4 regions of the Mesorhizobium sp. CA7 genome follow, and region 1 is predicted to be linked to each of the others. Evidence: predicted binding sites of a transcription regulator. Region 1 holds the regulator's gene; each other region holds the start of a gene.
The links. Region 1 encodes PhoB, which activates phosphate uptake and scavenging genes when phosphate is short. Its sites were predicted from a motif close to TGTCATNNANCTGTCAT; they were not measured.

Region 1 (5,367 bases):
ATGTCGCCCATCTTCTTGCCGTCGGCGAGCTGCGAGGCGATCTCGGCGGCGTTCTTGCCGAGCTCGCGCGCGTCTTTCCACACCGACACGGTCTGCGTGCCGAGCGCGATGCGGTTGAGCGCCGCGTGGTCGCCGTCCTGGCCCGAGACCGGCACGGTGCCGGCCAGCCCCTGCGCCGTCAGCGCCGCGACAACGCCGCCGGCGGTGCCATCATTGGCAGCCACGACCGCGTCGACCTTGTTGTCGTTGGCGGTCAGGAACTGCTCCATGTTCTTCTGCGCGTTGGCCGGCAGCCAGCCGTCCGTGTAGGCCTCGCCGACATTCTTGATCTTGCCGCTGTCGATTGCGTCCTTCAGGACTTCCATGGAGCCCGCGAACAGGAAGTCGGCGTTCGGATCGGAGCCCGAGCCCTTGATGAAGACATAGTTGCCTTCCGGCTTGGCCTTGAACACCTCGCGGGCCTGCATGCGTCCGACTTCCTTGTTGTCGAAGGTCAGGTAGAACACGTCCTTGTTCTCGATCAGGCGGTCATAGCCGACGACCGGGATTCCTTCATCGAGCGCCTTCTGCACTGCCGGGCCGATTGCCGAGGCATCCTGCGCCAGGATGATCAGCGCGTTGGCGCCCTGCGAGATCAGGCTTTCGACGTCGGTCAGCTGCTTGCCCGGATTGGACTGCGCGTCGGCCGAAATATATTTGTCTCCGGCGGCCTCGATGGCGGCCTTCATCGCTGCTTCGTCGGTCTTCCAGCGCTCTTCCTGGAAATTCGACCACGACACGCCGATCACCTTGTCCTTCGCCTCGGCGACGGACGCCAGCGTCAGCGACATGGCAACGCCCGCCAGAATGGCGGCTGCAAATTTCTTCATGATATCCTCCCTGCGCCGTGCGGCGCGACCCAGACTGGCCCGAAGGCCGGCACAGAGGCTTTTTTTCGAGCCTCAAAAAAATAGTGGTCCAGCACAACAGCGCTGTCAACCGAGATTCTGATGGGTTTTGATGGGCTCAGGCATTTTTTTCGGCATCCGCAATAAATAATGACATCGCCCCTGGCTTCTGCCACAATCCCTAGCGTGTCAGCGACAGGCCATGGCATTATCACAAGGCCGCGATGACTGGGGAGGACGTGCGAAACGATGTCGGTCGGAATCCGCCACGACGATTTGCGCCGGCGCAACCGCGCCATGGTGATTTCGGCGGTACGCCGCGCCGGTCAGCCATCACGGACCGAAATTGCCGCCACCACCGGGCTCAGCCACTCGACCATTTCGGCGATCTCCGCCGACCTGATCCAGGAGGGCATTCTCACCGAAAGCAAGGCCAGCGAGCCGACGGCGTTGAAACGCGGCCGGCCGCAGATCGGCCTGGCGCTGAACCCTGAAGCCGCCGCGGTGCTGACCGTGGTGTTGTCGCTGAACTTCCTGTCGGTCGCCGTGATCGACTATGCCGGCCAAGTTGTTGCCGAGGAGCAGCAGCGCCTGGACACGCTTGTTATGCCCCGCGACGAGCTGATCGGCGAATGCGTGGCGATCGTGCGGCGCCGGCTGCAGGATCCCGACCTCGACATTGGCAGCGTCGCCCGCATCGCCATGGGCATTCAGGGCATCACCGATTCGCATGCGCGCTCCATGCTGTGGTCGCCGATAACGCCGCTGACCGACATTCCTTTCGCCGACATCCTAGAGAAGGAGTTCGGCATCTCCGCCACCATGGAGAACGACTGCAACATGATGGCGGTGGCGCTGCAATGGCGCGACCCGGAGCGCTATCGCGACGACTTCATCGCCATCCTGTTGTCGCACGGCATCGGCATGGGTCTCGTGCTCAAGGGTGCGCTGTTCACCGGCACGCATTCATCCGGCGGCGAGTTCGGCCACATGATTCACCGCCCGGGCGGGGCGCTTTGCCGCTGCGGCCGCCGCGGCTGCGTCGAGGCCTATGCTGGCAACTATGCGATCTGGCGCAGCGCCATGAAAATGAGCGAGGACGCCGAGCCGGTCGACGTCGGCGACGCCGACATGCGGGCCCTTGCCGCGAAGGCGCGCGAGAGGGACGGCCCCGAACGGGAGGCTTACCGCCGGGCCGGCGAAGCGCTTGGTTTCGGTCTCGGCAGCCTGTTCGCCCTCATCGACCCGGCGCCCGTCGCCATGGTCGGCGTCAGCGCGGCCGCCTTCGACCTGATCGAGCCGGCGCTGCGCGAGGCGATCGCCCAGACGGCCGGGGGCCAGCACTCCGAATCGATCTCCTTCGACACCGAGCCGAACGAACTGCCGCTGATCCGCGAAGGCTGCGCCATGCGCGCGCTGACCTTCGTCGACCAGGAGATTTTCGCACCCGGAGGCCAGGCAAGAGCGGGGACGGGAAAGAACGTGGCCTGAGGCAGCCTTGAAGAGGTCCGGGGACAGCAGCAGACGCTTGAAATTAGCGAAGGGAAGGCCCCGCAGCTTCGTCATTCCAGGGCGGAGCAGGAGCGAAGCTCCGTCGCGGAGACCCTGGAATCCATGCCGCTACCTCACGCGTCGAGCGCAGCGGCACAGAATTCTGGACTGTCGCAACGCATCGACATCACGGAATGGATCCTCGGGTCTGCGCTGCGTCGCTGCGCTCCTTGCTCCGCCCGTGGATGACGAAGCACAAGCGTCTCGACTAATCGCCAATGCACGCGATCCGATGCTGGAGACAGAATCCATCAGCGCCTCGGCGCCTTAGCCCTAATCTTCCCTGATCGCGTAACCTGCGCCTCGGATGGTACGTATGACGTCCGGCATGCGGCCGTTGTTGACGGCCTTGCGCAGCCGCCCGACATGGACGTCGACGGTGCGTTCGTCGATATAGATCGTCTCGCCCCAGACATTGTCGAGCAGCTGGCTGCGCGAGAACACGCGGCCGGGGTGGCGCATCATGAATTCGAGCAGCCGGAACTCGGTCGGGCCGAGCCTGATCTCGCTCTTCTTGCGGTAGACGCGGTGCGACTCGCGGTCGAGCACGATGTCGCCGACCTTGAGCACGCTGGACAGCACCTCCGGCTTGGCGCGGCGCAGCAGCGCCTTGACGCGCGCCATGAACTCCGGTGTCGAGAACGGCTTGACCAGATAGTCGTCGGCGCCGGTCGAAAGGCCGCGCACGCGGTCGCTTTCCTCGCCCCGCGCCGTCAGCATGATGATCGGCAACCGTTCGGTCTCAGGCCTCATCCTGAGACGCCGGCAGAGCTCGATGCCGGAAACCGCCGGCACCATCCAGTCGAGCACGAGCAGGTCGGGAACGTTTTCCTGAAGGCGGATTTCGGCCTCGTCGCCGCGGGTCACCACTTCGACCTGGTAACCCTCGGATTCGAGATTGTAGCGGAGCAGCACCCCAAGCGGCTCCTCGTCCTCCACCACCATGATGCGTGGCGCGATCATTGGCAGGTACCCTTCGTCAGGCCGCCGGCGCCGACATTGTCGTCTCGTCCTGCTTGGGACGATTCGCGGGCAATTGCGTGCCGGTCAGCACATAATAGGCATTCTCGGCGATGTTGGTCACATGGTCGCCGATGCGCTCGAGATTCTTGGCGCAGAACAGAAGATGCGTGCAGGCGGTGATGTTGCGCGGGTCTTCCATCATGTAGGTCAGGAGCTCCCGGAAGACGGATGTGTATTTGACGTCGATGCGCTCGTCGTCGTTGCGAAGCTTGGCCAGCGCCGTGGCGTCGCCCACCGTATATTCCTGGATCACGGCCTGGACCTGGATCAGCACCAGCTGCGCCATGGAATCGATCGAATGCGTGAGGTCGCGCGGCGCGGCGCTGACGCCGACCGAGCCGACGCGCTTGGCGATGTTCTTGGCGAGGTCGCCGATGCGTTCGAGGTCGCCCGCCATGCGGATCGAGCCGACCACATTGCGCAGGTCGTCGGCCATCGGCTGGCGCTTGGCGATCAGCGTGATGGCACGGTCGTCGAGCTCGCGCTGGCGCGCGTCCATGATGGCATCGTCGGAAACGACGCGCTGCGCCATGGCATTGTCGGTCTCGAGCAGGGCCTTGGTCGAAGCGCCGACCATCGAGCTGGCGAGATCGCCCATGTCGTTGATGAGCCGGCTGATCTGCCTCAGATCCTCGTCGAAGGAAGCGACGGTATGTTCGGCCATGATGATGTCCTCGTATGAGCTCAGCCGAAGCGGCCGGTGATGTAGTCCTGCGTGCGCTTTTCGCGGGGCGAGGTGAAGATCTTCTCGGTCCGGTCGAACTCCACCAGCTCGCCCAGATACATGAACGCCGTCTGCCGCGACACGCGCGCCGCCTGCTGCATGTTGTGGGTGACGATGACGATCGTGTAGTCGGCCTGCAGCTCGTCGATCAGTTCCTCGATCTTGGCGGTCGACAGCGGATCGAGCGCCGAGGCCGGCTCGTCGAGCAGGATGACCTCGGGCTTCACCGCAACGGTACGGGCGATGCACAGGCGCTGCTGCTGGCCGCCCGAGAGGCTGAGGCCGCTGGCGTTGAGCTTGTCCTTGACCTCGTTCCAGAGTGCTGCGCGCTTCAGCGCCTGCTCGACGCGGCTGTCCATCTCGGCCTTGCTGATCTTCTCATAGAGCCTGACGCCGAAAGCGATGTTCTCGTAGATCGACATCGGGAACGGCGTCGGCTTCTGAAACACCATGCCGATCTTGGTGCGCAGCAGGTTGAGGTCCTGCGAACGGTCGAGGATGTTCTTGCCGTCGAGCAGCACCTGGCCCTCGGCGCTCTGCTTCGGATAGAGCTCGTAGATGCGGTTGAGCACGCGCAGCAGCGTCGACTTCCCGCAGCCCGACGGGCCGATGAAGGCGGTCACGCTGCGCTCGGGCAGGGACAGGTTGATGTCCTTCAGCGCCTTCGACTGGCCATAGTAGAAATTGAGGTTCTTGACCTCGATCTTGGCCTTCTCGACGGTCGTGTCGGCTGCGTTCAGGTCGGTGGACAACATCGGTTTCATCTGTCCTCTCTGCGTCCGGTTAGGCTGCGGGCGATGATGCTCAGCCCGAGAACCGTCAGGGTGATTATGAGTGCGCCCGTCCAGGCCAGTTGCTGCCATTCCTCGTAGGGGCTGAGAGCGAACTGGAAGATGGTTACCGGCAGGCTGGCCATCGGCGCATTGAGATTGCTCGACCAGAACTGGTTGTTGAGCGCGGTGAAGAGAAGCGGCGCCGTCTCGCCGGAGATGCGGGCGATCGCCAAAAGGATGCCGGTGACGATGCCGGAGAGCGCCGCGCGATAGGCAACCGAGCGGATCACTACCCAGCGCGGTGCTCCGATGGCGGTGCCTGCTTCGCGCAGCGCGTTGGGCACAAGGTTCAGCATGTCCTCGGTGGTGCGCACCACGACGGGGATCACCAGGATCGACAGCGCGACCG
Region 2 (5,367 bases), on a different contig from region 1:
ACGGGCCGGGCGAGGTGATTATGCCCATGGTGATCGCGACAGCGAAATCGGCAAGGCCGAGGATATTCCAGAGAATTGCTGCCCTCCGGCCCCCGGCTGTGCCGGTAGCCACCGCAATCGCTGCAGGCAATGCGAACAGCCCTGTCAGCACGTCGCCGACGCCTGCCGGCACCGCGAATACGCCTGGCAGCGCACCATGCAGCCACGCCGCGAGCGCCCAACTGCCGAATACGCGGTAGAGCTGAACCGCGACGAGCCAGCTCGCCGGCATTGCATCGAGCACCTGCCCGACCCGCCTGGAGAACAGCAACAGCGGCGCACCGATGATCACCGGCAGGAAGATAGCCGATGGCAACGCCGGTAAAGCCGTGGCATCCGGATGGAAGATGCCATTGATCGCGGCGCTCCAAGCGACGGCGAACCACAGCGTATCCGGGATCATGATTGCCAGCCAAGTCGCGCGACGTTGACCCGGTGTCAGGCTCGTATGTTCGAGGCCGAGCCACAATCCCAGGGCGATGAGCCCGTGGGCCGCGAGCTGGTGGAACGTGGTCGGAACGCCGCTCTCCGGGATCGCCGGCCAACGATAGATCAAGAGTAGCCACAGCGTTGTGAGCGGCACAAACCACAGCAGGCCTCGCCAGGCGTCACGCAATGGAACGACGGCAGGGGAAACAGCTTCGGCGGTCATCGGCGGTACTCCATTGAGCCCAGCGCATTTTGCTGACGCCCAGATGTAAGCCCGCTCTCCGCGAGGCGGCTATCCGCGACAATGTTGATGGCCTGTGAAGCAGAGCTTCACAGTTTGCGGGCTCCCAGGCGAGCGGCCGCTGTGACTTTTTCCCGAGATTGCTCCGCTTGTGGCGGATGCAAATATCAGATCGGATCTTCGCGATGCAGGTCGTGGATGGTCACGCCGTCGGCGTTGTCGGGCAGCATCAGCCACTTCTTGTGACGCAGCGTGCGCTCGGTGTCTTCCAGGCCCATTTCCCAGTGCTCGCGCATCGAGGTACCGGAAAACTCGTAGTCCTTGGCGTGGCCTTCGTAGCCTTTGTGCTGATAGATCAGGTGGACGATGTTGACCACGCCGGCGTCGGAATAATCGGCCATCAGTTCCCTCTCGCCGTCCTTGAGCTGGTCCGGCGGCACGCGCTTCAGCGCGTCGAGCAGCTTCATCTTGAGCGCATGGATGCGCTGGAAATTGTCCGTATTCTGGCGCGTGCGGCTGGAATACATGATGTCCTTGTGGCGCGACAGGACATCGGCCAAGCCGCGCGGCAACACGCCGCGGGCGCTGAACAGATCGACCTGGAACACCAGCGAGGAGCGGTCCTCCTCCTGGTCGAGCAGATATTGCAGCGGCGTGTTGGAGACGATGCCGCCGTCCCAGTAATACTCGCCTTCGATGCGGATCGAGGGGAAGGCCGGCGGCAGCGCGCCGCTCGCCATGATGTGCTCCGGCCCGATGCGCACCTTGTCGGTGTCGAAATAGACGAAGTTGCCGGTCCTGACATTGACCGCGCCGACGCTCAAGCGCTTCTTGCCGTCGTTCAGCACGTCGAAGTCGATCAGGCTTTCCAGCGTGTCCTTGAGCTCGGCGGTGTCGTAGAAGCTGGTGGCGCCTTCGGCTCCCGCCAGCTGGAACCAGGGGTTCGGGCTGCGCGGCTTGAAGAAGCCCGGCTGGCCCATCGTCATGGTCATCAATGACGAGGTCTGGTTGCGGATATCGCGATAGATGTCGCCCTCGGGCGTATAGGCCCATATCTTGCGGCCCGAGATCGTCTGCCAGAACTGCTCCAGCCGCTGCAGGCGGCGGCTAGGCTCGTTGCCGGCGATGATCGAGGCGTTGATGGCGCCAATCGAGACGCCGGACAGCCAGGTCGGCTCGCAGCCGGCGTCGGCAAGCGCCTGATAGACCCCCGCCTGGTAGGCGCCGAGTGCGCCGCCGCCCTGAAAGACCAGGGCAATGCGGTCATATTGCGCCGTGATTTCCGCGATGGTGGCGGCGGCCGCCTTGTTGCGGGTACGCTCAAGCACCGGCTTTCTCCAGTTCCTTCGCGCCGGCAGCCGATCGGCCGCGGTCTGCGAGATAATCATGCACGACTTCGCCGAGACCCAGCGTCAGGTCGGCGGTGAAGTGAACGGCCGAGACGATGTCGAGCACAGGCAGCTTGGCGACATCGGCCATGACATGCGGCCGAAGGTCGAGCGCGGCGGGCGCCGTCCAGGCCTCCTTCAGCGTGATGTCGGTGAGGTAGTAGCGGACCAGCTCGCAGATGCGTGGGCTGCCGTCGACATGCGGGATGATCTTGATGAGGAAATTGGGCGCGGCGAGCGAGGCGAGCACCTGGTCGTGGTCGGCTTCGCTGTGCTTGTAGCCCATGGTGCCGGTGGCGCAGAGCACGCTGCCATAATGCAATGTGCCGACCACCACCTCGCCCTCATGCACGATCTTGGGGTTGGCGAGCTTTTTTGGAAAACCCCAGAGCTCGCGGCCGCCGGCGATCGGCGCGTCATCGTCGAGATACATGGAATGCACGTAGCCGCCGTGCTGGCCCTTGTAGCGCACCGGAATGACCTGGCCGGTCTCGGTGTAGTCGCCGAAACCGGTCGAGTCCGGCATGCGGATGAATTCGTATTTGACCAGCGGCTCGTCGATCTCGAGCGGCGCCGGCACGACGGCTTCCAGCGCCTCGCGCGTCGTGCGGTAGGTGATGATGATGTATTCGCGGTCGAAGAAACGATAAGGGCCGGGCGGGAAGGAGGGGTTGGTGAGCGGCATGGCATAGGCTCGCTTCACGACATCGGCGATTTCCATGGCTGGTGCCCCAGTAAGGTTTGAAATGACCCGCGCGAATGCGCTGGCAAATATGTTGCATGGCAGCATGACAGTGCCGTGTCAGCCCGGCGACACGCCGCCACGGAGCCGGCAAAATGGCGCTGCCGCGGTGTAATCGAGCCGACACATGGCCGTGCCATTGTCGTGCTGCACTGCACCAACTATCTGCTCTCCCAACTCGTTGCGTTGATAAGTCCCTCCCACCTCTTGCGAGATCTCCCATGGGTTCCCTGTCTTCGAAGAATGCGCTCGTCACCGGCTCGACCAGCGGCATCGGCCTTGCAATCGCCCGTGCCTTCGCCGCAGAGGGCGCCAACGTCACCATCAACGGCCTGGGCGACGCGGCGGCGATCGAGCAGGAGCGGGCCGGCATCGAAAAGGATTTCGGCGTCAAGTGCCGTTACTCGGGCGCCAACATGATGGACGGCGCCGCCGTCACCGCCATGATCCACGAGGCCGAGGCGGCATTCGGCAGCCTCGACATCCTGGTCAACAATGCCGGCATCCAGCATGTCGCGCCGATCGAGGAATTTCCCGACGACAAATGGGAAGCCATCATCCGCATCAATCTTCTCGCCGCCTTCTACGCCATCAAGGCGGCGGTGCCCGGCATGAAGAGCCGCAAATGGGGCCGCATCATCAACACGGCTTCGGCGCATGCGCTGGTCGCCTCGCCGTTCAAGTCGGCCTATGTCTCGGCCAAGCACGGCATCGCCGGCCTGACCAAGACGGTGGCGCTGGAAGTGGCGCAGGACGGCATCACCGTAAATGCGATCGCGCCCGGCTATGTCTGGACGCCGCTGGTCGAGAAGCAGATTCCCGACACGATGAAGGCGCGCGGCATGACCGAGGAACAGGTCAAGCACGACGTGCTGCTTGCGGCGCAGCCGACCAAGGAATTCGTCACCGTCGAGGAACTGGCGGCGCTGACTTTGTTCCTGTGCTCGGACGCCGCTAGGCAGATCACCGGCACGACCCTGCCGATGGATGGCGGCTGGACGGCGCAGTAAGCGCAACGGCGATCGCAAAACGAAGGCGGTCGGAGGCAACGCCTTCCTTGACAATCGGCGGTGATCGTTCCAGCATTCCGGCAAGGGGTTCCCCGCGACGACCCCGTGAGGCGTCAGCCCAACGATCGCGTCCAAACTCTCTTTGCTCAGGAGGTGGACGCTATGCCGTCAACAACCGCAATCACCGTTCCGCAGCTTTCCCGTCTCGTCGGCTTGCCCGATGCGCCTTGCCTGGTCGATGTGCGCATCGACGAGGACTATGAAGCCGATCCGCGCCTGTTGCCGGCGTCATGCCGGCGCGATTTCAGGACTGTCTCAAGCTGGGCGTCGGAATTTTCGGGGCGCAAAGTCGTCGTGATCTGCCAGAGGGGACAGAAACTCTCGCAAGGCGTTGCCGCGTGGCTGCGCCACGAAGGCATTCCGGCGGAATCGCTTGAAGGCGGCTTCGAGGCCTGGGTCGCCGCCAGGGCGCCGTTGGTCAGCGCCGGCGCGATCCCGCCCCGCGACGAGAAGGGCCGCACCGTATGGGTCACGCGTTCGCGGCCGAAGGTCGACCGCATCGCCTGCCCCTGGCTGATCCGCCGCTTCGTCGATCCCGAGGCGGTTTTCCTGTTCGTCGATCCAGCCGAGGTGCCTCTTGTGGCCGATCGCTTCGCAGCGGTTCCCTTCGACATAGAAGGCGTGTTCTGGAGCCATCGTGGCGATCGCTGCACTTTCGACACGATGATCGAGGAATTCGGTCTGCGCGTCGAAGCGCTCGATCGCCTGGCGCTGATCGTGCGCGGCGCCGATACGGCGCGCCTCGACCTCGTGCCGCAGGCGGCCGGGTTCCTCGCCGCCTCGCTCGGCCTGTCGCGCATGTTCCGCGACGACCTCGAGCAGCTCCAAGCCGGCATGCTCCTCTATGACGCCTTCTTCCGCTGGTGCCGCGACGCCACCGACGAGACGCATAACTGGCCGGTCGGAGGCAAGGCGTAATGACAGCACTCGCCAAGAACGACGCCGCGCCGCTGGTCGATGTCCCGACCGTGCCGAGCTTTCGCGAGGCGACGCGGCTGTGGGCCAAGATCGGCCTGCTGTCCTTCGGCGGGCCGGCCGGGCAGATCGCGCTGATGCACAAGGAACTGGTCGAGGAGCGCCGCTGGATCGGCGAGGAGCGGTTCCTGCACGCGCTCAACTACTGCATGCTCCTGCCCGGGCCCGAGGCGCAGCAGCTTGCCGTCTATATCGGCTGGCTCCTGCATCGGACGGCAGGCGGTCTCGTCGCCGGCAGCCTGTTCGTGCTGCCGGGCGCGCTGGTCATGCTGGGCTTGAGCAGCTTCTACATGCTCTACAACGATGCACCGGTCGTCGAGGCGCTGTTCTTCGGCGTCAAGGCGGCGGTGCTTGCCGTCGTCGTCGAAGCCGTGATCCGCATCGGCAAGCGGGCGCTGAAGAACCGGGCCATGATCGTGATCGCGGTGGCGGCCTTCCTCGCCATCTACGTCGCCAGAGTGCCGTTCCCGCTGATCGTGCTCG
Region 3 (5,367 bases), on a different contig from region 1:
TGCGCGCGAGCTGTGCCAGCCGGCCGGCAGGACGCTCGCCATAGAGGTCGGCGAGCGAGGACGGCAGCACCAGCGCCAGCGCTTCGTTGCCGCGGCTCTCCCATTTCAGCCTCGGCATCACGCCCGGCATAGCCGCCGTCAGCAGATAGACGACGCGCATCATGGCCGCCAGCGTGCGGGCGCGTTCCAGAAGGCGCGGCGGCGCCAGCGCCTTGATCTCGGGTGCGATGCCGTCGTTGAAGACGCCGTCATGGCGATAGGCGTTGGCCAGAGCCAGATAGGCGCGGCCCGGATGGTCGACGCCGGTGAAGGAGGCATGCGCGATGATGTTGAGCGACTGCCGGCCGCGATATTCCGGATGCGCGCGCCAGCCGATATCGGCAAGCAGGCAGGCGGCATGGCGGTAGCGTGCCTCGTCTTCCGTCTCATCAATGCCGAAGGCCTTGAACGCCTTGCCGGTCCATTCGACCAGGTCGTGCGCGTGATGCACCGAGCGCGAGCGCAATAGCGCCAGTTCCTCGGCGGCCGAGATCAGCGGGTCGGCCTTCTGCTCGGCGGCGTCGAGCAGCGAATAGAGGAAGCCCTCGCGCACGCCCTGCGCCGAGACGACGATCTTCGACGGCTGCATGGCCGACATGATCTCCTGCAGCACGACGGCACCGTAGGGCAAGAGCGAGCGGCGGTTCTTGGAAACGCCCTCGATGCCCCTCACCTTCTCGACCTCGCTGCGGGCGACCTGCTTGAGGAAAGTCTGCGCGCTGTCGGCCGATATCTCGTAGTGATGCATGACGCCGAGCGGGTAGTTGTTCATCTCCATATGCAGCCGGGCAAGGTTTCGCCAGGTGCCGCCGACTGCGTAGAAAACCCTGCCCTGCCCGCCCTTCAGAAGCTTCGCCCGCGCCAGTTCCTGGCGCGCGATCTTTTGGGCCTGCACGAGCGAGTTCTTCGCCATATCCTGCAGGCGCAGGCCGCCGAGCGGCAACGTGATGCCGTCGCCCATCGCTTCGCCATTGATGTCGATCAGCTCAAGGCTGCCGCCGCCAAGATCGCCGGCGATGCCGTTGGCCGGATGGAACCCGGAAATGACGCCGAGCGCCGAATAATAGGCCTCCTGACGGCCGGTGAGCACGCGGATCTCGGTCTTCAGCACCTCCTCGGCACGGTGGATGAAATCGGGGCCGTTGCCAGCTTCGCGCGCCGCGGCGGTAGCTAGCACATACATATGTTCAGCGCCCGCCTGGTCCGACAGCGCGCGGAACCGGCGGAATTCCTCCATCGAGCGCGTCACCGCCTCCGGGTCGAGCTTGCCCGTCGAAACGATGCCGCGGCCGAGGCCCGCCAGCATCTTCTCATTGAACAGGAGCGTGGGCGAGCGCGCCAACCCCTCATAGACGACAAGGCGGATCGAGTTCGATCCGATGTCGATGATCGACAGCGGCCGCCGGTCCTGAAGCCGGCCCTGGGAAACTGCAGTCACGCGGCGCTGTTCTTCTTGCGGCGCTTGAACTGGGCAATGCGCTTGGGCGCATGCGATTTCAGCGCGTCGCCCCGCCCGGAGAGGCTCGGATTGGTCATGAAATATTCCTGCGCGTTGAACGGCTCCTCGCCCTCCTCCAGCACAGCGCGCCGGGAGGTGCCGTCAGCCAATACGTCGAAACTTTGCTGGTTGTCCATGATGTTGCCCAGCATGATCTGGCCAAGCACCTGTTCATGCACAGTTGGATTGGTGATCGGCACCAGGGTCTCGACACGGCGGTCGAGATTGCGCGGCATCATGTCGGCGGACGAGATGTAGACGACCGCCTCGTCGGACGGCAGGCCGTGGCCGTTGCCGAAGCAGAAGATGCGGCTGTGCTCGAGAAAGCGGCCGACGATCGATTTCACCCTGATGTTCTCGGAAAGACCCGGCACCTGCGGCCGCAGACAACAGATGCCGCGCACGACGAGGTCGACCTCGACGCCGGCGCGGCTGGCGTCGTAAAGCGCGTCGATGACGGTCGGATCGACCAGCGCGTTCATCTTCATCCAGATGCGGGCCGGTCGGCCGTCGCGGGCATGAATGATCTCGTCCAAGATGTGTTTCAGGATGCGCTTGCGCAGCGTGAAGGGCGATACGGCAAGGCGCATCTCCTCGGCGGGCTCGGCATAGCCGGTGATGAAATTGAAGAGTTGCGCGACATCGCGCGCGATCGTCGGGTCGGTGGTGAAGAAGGACAGGTCGGTGTAGATACGGGCGGTAACCGGGTGGTAGTTGCCGGTGCCGAGATGCACGTAGTTGCGCAGCCGGCCATCCTCGCGGCGCACGATCAAAGACATCTTGGCGTGGGTCTTCAGCTCCAGGAAGCCGAACACGACCTGGACGCCGGCGCGCTCGAGGTCGCGCGCCCAGCGGATGTTGGCTTCCTCGTCGAAGCGCGCCTTGAGCTCGACAAGTGCCGTGACCGACTTGCCGGCCTCGGCGGCGTCGATCAGCGCGCGCACGATCGGGCTGTCGTTAGAGGTACGGTAGAGCGTCTGCTTGATCGCCACCACTTCCGGGTCGGCGGCGGCCTGGCGCAGGAACTGCACCACCACGTCGAAGGACTCGTAGGGGTGATGGACGACGATGTCCTTCTCGCGGATGGCGGCGAAGCAGTCGCCGCCATGCTCGCGGATGCGCTCGGGAAAGCGCGGATTGTAGGGGGTGAATTTGAGGTCGTCGCGCGGAATGGCGACAATCTCGGAGATCTGGTTGAGCGCCAGCGGGCCGGTGAGCACGCTGATTCGGCTCGACGACACGCCGAGCTCGCCGGCGACGAAGTCCCGCAACGCAGCCGGCATCAGCGTGTCGAATTCGATGCGGATCACCGAGCCGCGACGGCGCCGCTTCAGCGCCGTTTCGAACAGGCGCACCAGGTCTTCCGACTCTTCCTCGACCTCGATGTCGCTGTCGCGGATGATGCGGAACGTGCCGGAGCCCTTGACCTCGTAGCCGGGGAAAAGCTTGCCGATATAGATGCCGACCACTTCCTCCAGCGGAATGAAGCGGACATGGTTCTTGCGGTCGGGCAGGCGGATGAAACGCCTGAGCGCCACCGGCAGGCGCAGCAGCGCGCTCATCTCCTCGCCATTCTTGCGATGGCGCAATTGCAGGGCGATGGAAAAGCCGAGATTGGGGATGAACGGAAACGGATGCGCCGGGTCGATCGACAGCGGCGTCAGCACCGGGAAAACCTGTTCCTGGAAATGCTCCTCCAGCCAGGCCTTCTCATCCTTGGTCAGCGCGTCGCGGGTGATGCTCTCGATGCCTTCCTTGTTGAGCAGCGTCATCAGCGCCGAGAGGCTCTTCTGCTGATCTTCCTGAAGGCGCTCGACCTCCCGCAGCAATTGTTCCAGCTGCTGTTCGGGCGTGCGGCCGTCCGGGCTCTTCAGCGCGATGCCCTCGCGAACCTGGCCGGCAAGGCCGGCGACGCGGACCATGAAGAACTCGTCGAGATTGGCGGCAGAAATCGACAGGAAGCGGACGCGTTCAAGCAGCGGATGATGCTCGTTCAGCGATTCCTCCAGCACGCGGCGGTTGAATTGCAGCCAGGAGAATTCGCGGTTGACGAAACGATCGGGATTGCCGCCGTCGGGGCTTGCCGCCTCGACGGTGATGAACTCGCTCTGCACAGGCTTCAGTTCGTTCATGGTTTCCCGCTCTTGCCCGCAACCGTTCCGAGGAGGCGCCGCATACTGCCGTTCAACGACGCTCTAGCATGTCTTTATGACGCATGATCGTCACGGAATCGCTCCGACACCGGCCCCATGCGCTTAACCGGCTCAACTTATCCTCTGCCAGCCTTTTGCGACAGTTTGATTTCATCGATCTTGCAAACTGGCCTGTTATGCTCCAGATGCAAACTGGTCACACCCACTGGCCGAACCCAATTGGAGACGACGATGGCAGGCGGCAGCATTCCCCATTTCCAGAACGACGCGGGCCATCCGGTCATCGAGATCGGCGTCAAAGAATTCATGTGCACCGGCGCCAACCCACCCTTCGACCATCCGCATGTGTTCCTCGACATGGGCGACGACAATGAAAAGGTCTGCCCCTACTGCTCGACGCTCTACCGCTATTCACCGTCGCTGAAGGCGACGGAAACGCAGCCGGCCGGCTGCCTCTATGTCGACCAGGCCGCCTGATCGTCCCGATCGACCATGACTGAAATAAGGTCCCGGCAGATCGTCATCGCTGGGGCTGGCATTGCCGGGCTCGTGGCGGCGCTTGCCTTTGCCGAGCGTGGCTTCCCGGTAACACTGTTCGAGCAGGCCAGGCAACTCGAAGCGGCCGGCGCCGGCCTCCAGCTTTCCCCCAACGCGACCCGGATCCTGCGGCGGCTCAGCGTGCTCGATCGCCTGCTGCCCAACGCGATCCGGCCGCGAGCGGTGGTGCTGAAGGACGCAAGGAGCCTGCGAGAGCTGGCGCGCGTGCCGCTTGGGGAAACCGCAGAAAAGCGCTGGGGGGCGCCCTATCTCGCGGCGCACCGCGCCGACCTGCAGGCGGCGCTGATGGCGGCAGTGGCGAAACGGCCCGGTATCGCGCTTGTCACCGGTGCGCGCGTTACCGGCTTTGCCGTCGACCCGCAAAGCGTTACCGCGACGGTCGAGATCGACGGCAAGGCGACGGATGTCGCATGCGGTTTGCTGGTTGCAGCCGACGGCGTCTGGTCGTCGGTTCGCGCTCAGCTTGCCCGGACGGCCGGCTTTGCGGCAAGCCGCTTTTCGGGCGAGCTCGCCTGGCGCGCGACGGTCACGGCGGAAAGCGCCGCCGGCCAGGCCTTTATGCAAATCGGCGCTGCCGACTGCGTCACCACCTTCCTGCGTCCCGGCTTCCACATGGTCGCCTATCCGGTGAGCAAGGGCAGCGCCTTCAATCTGGCAGCCTTCACCAGGGGCGAGCGCATCGCCGAAGGCTGGTCCGGGCATGCGGATCCCGCCGTACTTTCGGCAGCGATGCGGGGCACGGCGGCAACGCTGGCGAAGCTGGCGGCGCTGGCCGGGCCGTGGACGGCCTTCCCCATCCACACGGTCGCGCAGCGGCGCTGGACCATGTCGGAGGGAGTGGCACTGATCGGCGATGCCGCGCACGCCATGACGCCGTTCGCGGCGCAGGGCGCGGCCATGGCGATCGAGGATGCCTCGATGCTCGCCAATCTCGTTGCCGACTTCCCCGGCGATCCAGCTCAGGGCCTTGCCATCTGGGAAAATTTCAGACGCCCGCGCGTCGAAAAGGTGCTGAAACGCGGCGCTCTCAATCGGCTGGCCTGGCACGCCTGGGGACCGGTGGCGATCGCGCGCAACTTGGTGCTGGCGGCGCGGCCGGCGGACAAGCTCGCGGCGGAC
Region 4 (5,367 bases), on a different contig from region 1:
TCGATGACTTTCAGCACGTCATCCGGGCCGATGATCGAGGCGGTGACCTGGACGCCGCCGGTGCCCCAGCCATAAGGCATCGGCATCTCGCGCGAGGCAAAGGGCACCTGATAGCCGGGAATGGCGATGCCCTTCAGGATGGCGCGCCGGATCATCCGCTTGGTCTGCTCATCGAGATAGGCGAAGTTGTAGGTGGCGATGTCGGTCATGGCGATCACGTCCGCTCTCTGCTATGAAATTGGCGCCCAAGACGCGGAAGGACGCCCGAATGGACTCTACCGGTTGGTTGCATCTTGGCGTGCTGCTGCTGGTGTTCGCCGGCTTCGCGACCTTTGCGCTGCGGAAAATGGTTCTCCCCGCGCCAAGGGAACCTCCGTACGGCGAGTCCTTCGGTGGCGGCGACTATACTGGCGGCTTCGGCGGGCATTCCGGTAGCGGACACTGAAGTCATTCCGCCGCCTCGCGCTTCTCCTCGGCGGCCTTGTCCTCGTTTTCCCGCGCTTCGTATTCGGCGCGCATGCGGCGAACCAGGCCGAGCTCGGCCTGGAAGTCGACATAATGCGGCAGCTTCAGATGCTCGACGAAACCGGTGGCCTGGACATTGTCGGAATGCGAGATGACGAATTCCTCGTCCTGCGCGGCGGCGACGACATCCTCGCCAAGCTCCGTGGCGCGCAGCGCCCGGTCGCACAGCGCCATCGCCATCGCCTTGCGCTCGCTCTGGCCGAAGACCAGGCCGTAGCCGCGCGTGAACTGCGGCGGCGCCTTGGCCGAGCCCTTGAACTGGTTGACCATCTGGCATTCGGTGACGCGGATGGAGCCGAGCGGCACGGCGAAGGGCAACTCCGGCACGTCGAGCTCCAGCTCGACCTCGCCAATGCGTATCTCGCCGACAAAGGGATGGTTGCGGGCGTAGCCGCGCTGCGTCGAATAGCCGAGCGCCAGCAGAAAACCTTCGTCGCCGCGCGACAACGCCTGCAGGCGGATGTCGCGCGCCATCGGGAATTGCAGCGGCTCGCGCGTGATGTCGCCGGGCACGTGGTCAAGCGGCATCTCGCCATCGGCCTCGATCAGGCCTTCATGGGCGAGGATCGCCGAAACGCGCGGCATGGCCTCCGGCTCGGCCGGACGCCGCGCCGGCATCTCGACCTCGGCGCCGGCGGCAAGCTCGGGATCGAGCAGGCGGTGCGTATAATCGAAGGTCGGGCCGAGCACCTGGCCGCCCGGCAGGTCCTTGTAGGTGGCCGAGACACGACGCTCGACCTGCATGGCGCCGGTGTCGACCGGATTGGTGTAGCCGAAGCGCGGCAGCGTGGTGCGGTAGGCGCGCACCAGAAAGATCGCCTCGATCATATCGCCGCGCGCCTGGGTAACGGCGAGAGCCGCGAGCTCGCGATCATAGAGCGAGCCTTCGCTCATCACCCGGTCGACGCCGAGCGCCAGCTGCTCGACAATCTGGTCGAGGCGCAGCGCCGGTACCGAGCGGTCGCCGCGGCGGCGGTCGGCAAGCAGGCGATGCGCATTGGCAATGGCGGCTTCGCCGCCTTTCACCGCGACATACATGTCATGCCTCCATCGTCTTGATGCGGGTGGTGCGCGGCAGGCAGGCAAGGTGGCCGGGCGCCGCCAGGATGATGTCGACGCCGCGCGGGAAACGCTGGTTGTTCTGCTTCCACTGCTCGACGAAATGGCGCGGCATGCCGGGAGGCGCGATCATCGACGTCTTTTCGATCCCCGGACCTTCGAGCAGCAGCGATGGGCCCGAGGCAAGATCGTCGACCAAGAGGATCAGCGTCGTCGAGCGGTCGGGATATTCTTGCGTGCCTTGCGCAAAACCATCGAGCGCCGCCATCTCCTTCGGATTGGCGATCAGGGCGAAATGCGCGTCGGCCGGCGTGTTTGCCGAGGGCGCGCCGGTGTGGAAGCCGAGCCAGGCCTTGACCGCGGCTTCCGCCTGCAGCGGCTGGTCGAGCCAGACCGGCGTGTCGTTGTCGCAGAGCGAGAGCGCCACGGCGCCGGCCGTCGCCGACAGCGGCGCCGGCGGGCGGGCGAGCTGCGGCAGCGGCTGGACGGTGCCGGGGCGGGCCATCGCGTCCATGATGGCGCGGAACACCGCCTGGGCGTTGAAGACCGGCTCCGCGAAGCCGCCGTCGATCGATTGCGTGGCGATATCCATCAGTCCTCTCCGCGCACCATGGTGAAGAAATCCACTTTCGTGGCCGCCGTTTCGACGCGCTTTGTCTCGCGCGCCGCAGCAAGCGCGGCGCGCAAGGGCGCGGCGAGCTTTGTCTCGACCGCCTCGCGGTGCGCTGGGTCCTGCCACAGCGCGTCAGCGATCGCCGCTAGCTTGGCTTTTCCCTTGTCGCGGCCAAGCGCATAGGAGTGGCCGACCTGGCCGGAGGGCAGCCGCACCGTGGCGCGGGTGACCGTCGCTTCGCCGACATTGAACGGTGCGCCACCGCCGCCGATCCGCCCGCGCACCGTCACCAATCCGGTTTCAGGACCGCGCAAAAGCTCGGCCTCGGAGGGCAGGCCCGACTCGTTCCACAGGCGAGCGATTTCATCGGCCGCGGCATGCGCCAGCGTCGCCATCAAGGCTTTCCGCCCGGCCTGCTCGCGCGCTTCCTGTCCTCGCATGGCATCGCTCCTTGCATAAAGAAATTTGTCTATTGATATAGACAACTATACAAATTATACTCACTTGGTAACGGGAGTCCATGACGGGTGGATGACAACGGGTGCAAAAGTTTAGGGTGATGACGTTGGGGGCGGGGAAATGACCGGGCTGGCAAGCAGCATCGAGAGGCGCAATGGCGTATCGCTATGGCGGCAGATCGCCGACAGGATCCTGCAGGCGATCGCCAATGGCGATTTCGCCGAGAATGCCGCGCTGCCGCCTGAAGTCGCGCTGGCCGAGCGCTACGGCGTCAACCGCCACACGGTGCGCAGCGCCATTGCAGCACTGGTGCAGGAAGGCGTGCTGAAGGCCGAGCAGGGACGCGGCACCTTCGTGTTGTCGCGCAAGCGGCTGTCCTATCCGATCGGCGCGCGGACGCGCTTCTCGACCGGGCTGCAGGGGCAGACGAGCGAGCGGCATATCGCGCTGCTGTCGTCGTCGACCGAGCCGGCCGGCCGGCGCATCGCCGAGGCGCTGGGCATCGCCAAAGGCGCTGCCGTCATCCGCCTGGAGACGCGCGGCGAGGCCGACGGTCATGCGGTGTCGCGCGCGACGACCTGGTTCGATGCCAAGCGCTTCGCCGGAATCGAGGCGGCAATGGCGGAAACGGGGTCGATCACCGCCTCACTGAAGCGCTTCGGCATCAACGATTATCTGCGGCATTCGACCGTGCTGTCGGCGCGCCATGCCGATGCCGACGACCTTGCAGCCCTCGATCTGCAGCCCGGCGCCATCGTGCTGGTCACCGTCGCCGTGAACGTCACGCTCGACGGTGAGCCGATCCAGTTCGCGGAGTCGCGCTTTCCGGCAGAGCGGGTGGAGCTGAAGTTGTCGGTGTTGTAGGGAGTGCCAGCCTTGTACGAGACCGTGATTGATCTGCTTCACGCTGATGTCAGGTCGCTTACTTGTCAGCGGCTTGGCGTTTGAGGCTCGCCTTCCCCCACTCCGTCTCGGCTTCGCCGAGCCACCTCTCCCCCCTCCGGAGGGAGAGGAAAGGAGCACGCTGGCGGCCGGAGAAGCAGTGTGTCCGGTTGAAGAGCGTTGGCTGCAAGGCTCGCACCCTTCCTCTCCCCCGTCGATCGGGGGAGAGGTGGCTCGGCGAAGCCGAGACGGAGTGGGGGGTCGACCTGTGCGGCGCTCCGTCAATTCGGGCTGAGTTCACCGCCTGTCATGTTATCACCCGACCTCAATGACCGCCTTGATCAGTCCTGACTTCTCGTGCGTCCATCGGGCAAGGTCGCGCGGCGTTCCGGCGAGCGTGGTGCGATGGGTGACGAGCTTGTTCAACGGCACAGCGCCGTTGCGGATCGAATCTGCGACATGGTCGAAATCGGCCTTCAGCGCGTTGCGGCTGCCGACCAGCATCATCTCGCGCTTATGGAATTCAGGGTCGGAGAAGGTGATGTCGTCCTTGACGACGCTGACCAGCACCAGCGTGCCGCCATGCGCGACGTGGGCGAAGGCCGACTGCACGGACTGGGTGTTGCCAGTCGCGTCGAACACGAGGTCGAACCCTTCGCCGGCTGTTGCCTGTTGGACCAGCTCGGCAGCCGGCGTCTTCGAGCTGTCCAGCGGGGCAAAGCCGAGCTGCTTCTCGGCGAAGCCGAGACGTTCAGCGCTCATGTCGAGTAGGCTGACATCCAGCCCGGCGATGCGCGCGAAGATCGCCGTGCCGAGGCCGATCGGGCCGGCGCCGATGACCAGCGTGCGCTGGCCGGGCAGCCCGAGCGATCGGCGCACGGCATGCGCGCCGATGGCCAGGAATTCGACCGCCGCGGCGTCGGCCAGCGACAGGCCGTTCGTCGGGTAGAGGTTCTGCGCCGGCACCAGAATTTCGTCGCACATGGCGCCGTCGCGATGGACGCCCAGCACCTCGATCTTCACGCAGCAGTTCGGCTTGCCGCGCCGGCAGGCAATGCATTTGCCGCATGAAAGATAGGGGTTGATGACGACCGGCTCGCCGACGCTGATCTCGACGCCTTCGCCCTTCTCGACGATCGTGCCGGCAACCTCATGGCCCATGATGCGCGGATAGGCCAGAAACGGGTGCTTGCCTTCGAAGATGTGGTAGTCGGTGCCGCAGATGCCGACATGGCTGACCGCAACGCGCGCCCAGCCGGGCGGCGGTGCGCCGGGCCCGGCGCGGTCTTCGAGGACAAGCTCGCCGGGCGAACGGCAGACAACGGCTTTCATATCGCAAATCCAGGCAAAGAGCGCCGGCGCCGCTCGAGCGGGGCCGGCGCGTTAGTTTCACGTAGGAGTCATTTGCCGCGACGACGCAGGCCGTCGAAGTAGACGATGACGATGATCAGCAGGCCGGTGATGACGCGCTGCCAGAAGGTGTTGACGTTGAGCAGGTTGGCGCCGTTGTTGATGGTCGAAAGGATGAAGGAGCCGATCAGCGGTCCATGCACGGAGCCGATGGCGCCGAACAGCGACGTGCCGCCGATCACCGACGAGGCGATGGCCTGAAGCTCATAGGTGTCGCCCTGCGTGGGGTTGCCGATGCCGATGCGCGAGGCCAGCAGCACGCCGACGATGGCGGCAAGCAGGCCGGACAGGATGTAGGCCATGAAGATGGTCCGCGGCACGTTGACGCCGGACAGACGCGCGGCCTCGGCGTTGGAGCCGACCGAGAACAGGTAGCGGCCCCAGCGCGTGTGGTGCAGGAAGACGTAGGACGGAATGGC

Region 2: the regulator PhoB is predicted to act here: its motif matches at 2,950-2,966, upstream of LB552_RS19125 (acetoacetate decarboxylase).
Region 3: the regulator PhoB is predicted to act here: its motif matches at 3,827-3,843, upstream of LB552_RS23845 (RNA degradosome polyphosphate kinase).
Region 4: the regulator PhoB is predicted to act here: its motif matches at 2,718-2,734, upstream of phnF (phosphonate metabolism transcriptional regulator PhnF).

Annotation. Positions count from the first base shown of each region.
Region 1 covers NZ_JAIUHH010000022.1:19,419-24,785, forward strand. Annotated here, with positions in the region: gene xylF (D-xylose ABC transporter substrate-binding protein) at 1-869, opposite strand, end outside; gene LB552_RS26485 (ROK family protein) at 1,137-2,378, shown strand; gene phoB (phosphate regulon transcriptional regulator PhoB) at 2,712-3,401, opposite strand; gene phoU (phosphate signaling complex protein PhoU) at 3,418-4,125, opposite strand; gene pstB (phosphate ABC transporter ATP-binding protein PstB) at 4,146-4,949, opposite strand; gene pstA (phosphate ABC transporter permease PstA) at 4,946-5,367, opposite strand, start outside.
Region 2 covers NZ_JAIUHH010000011.1:30,030-35,396, forward strand. Annotated here, with positions in the region: gene LB552_RS19115 (MFS transporter) at 1-691, opposite strand, end outside; gene LB552_RS19120 (patatin-like phospholipase family protein) at 877-2,037, opposite strand; gene LB552_RS19125 (acetoacetate decarboxylase) at 2,030-2,818, opposite strand; gene LB552_RS19130 (3-hydroxybutyrate dehydrogenase) at 3,061-3,849, shown strand; gene LB552_RS19135 (chromate resistance protein ChrB domain-containing protein) at 4,012-4,827, shown strand; gene chrA (chromate efflux transporter) at 4,827-5,367, shown strand, end outside.
Region 3 covers NZ_JAIUHH010000017.1:47,572-52,938, reverse strand. Annotated here, with positions in the region: gene ppx (exopolyphosphatase) at 1-1,477, opposite strand, end outside; gene LB552_RS23845 (RNA degradosome polyphosphate kinase) at 1,474-3,669, opposite strand; gene LB552_RS23840 (zinc-finger domain-containing protein) at 3,922-4,167, shown strand; gene LB552_RS23835 (FAD-dependent monooxygenase) at 4,183-5,367, shown strand, end outside.
Region 4 covers NZ_JAIUHH010000019.1:27,841-33,207, forward strand. Annotated here, with positions in the region: partial or broken gene LB552_RS24975 (alpha-D-ribose 1-methylphosphonate 5-phosphate C-P-lyase PhnJ) at 1-209, opposite strand, end outside; gene LB552_RS24980 (hypothetical protein) at 269-445, shown strand; gene LB552_RS24985 (carbon-phosphorus lyase complex subunit PhnI) at 448-1,563, opposite strand; gene phnH (phosphonate C-P lyase system protein PhnH) at 1,565-2,176, opposite strand; gene phnG (phosphonate C-P lyase system protein PhnG) at 2,176-2,637, opposite strand; gene phnF (phosphonate metabolism transcriptional regulator PhnF) at 2,777-3,520, shown strand; gene LB552_RS25005 (zinc-binding alcohol dehydrogenase family protein) at 3,854-4,870, opposite strand; gene LB552_RS25010 (ABC transporter permease) at 4,939-5,367, opposite strand, start outside.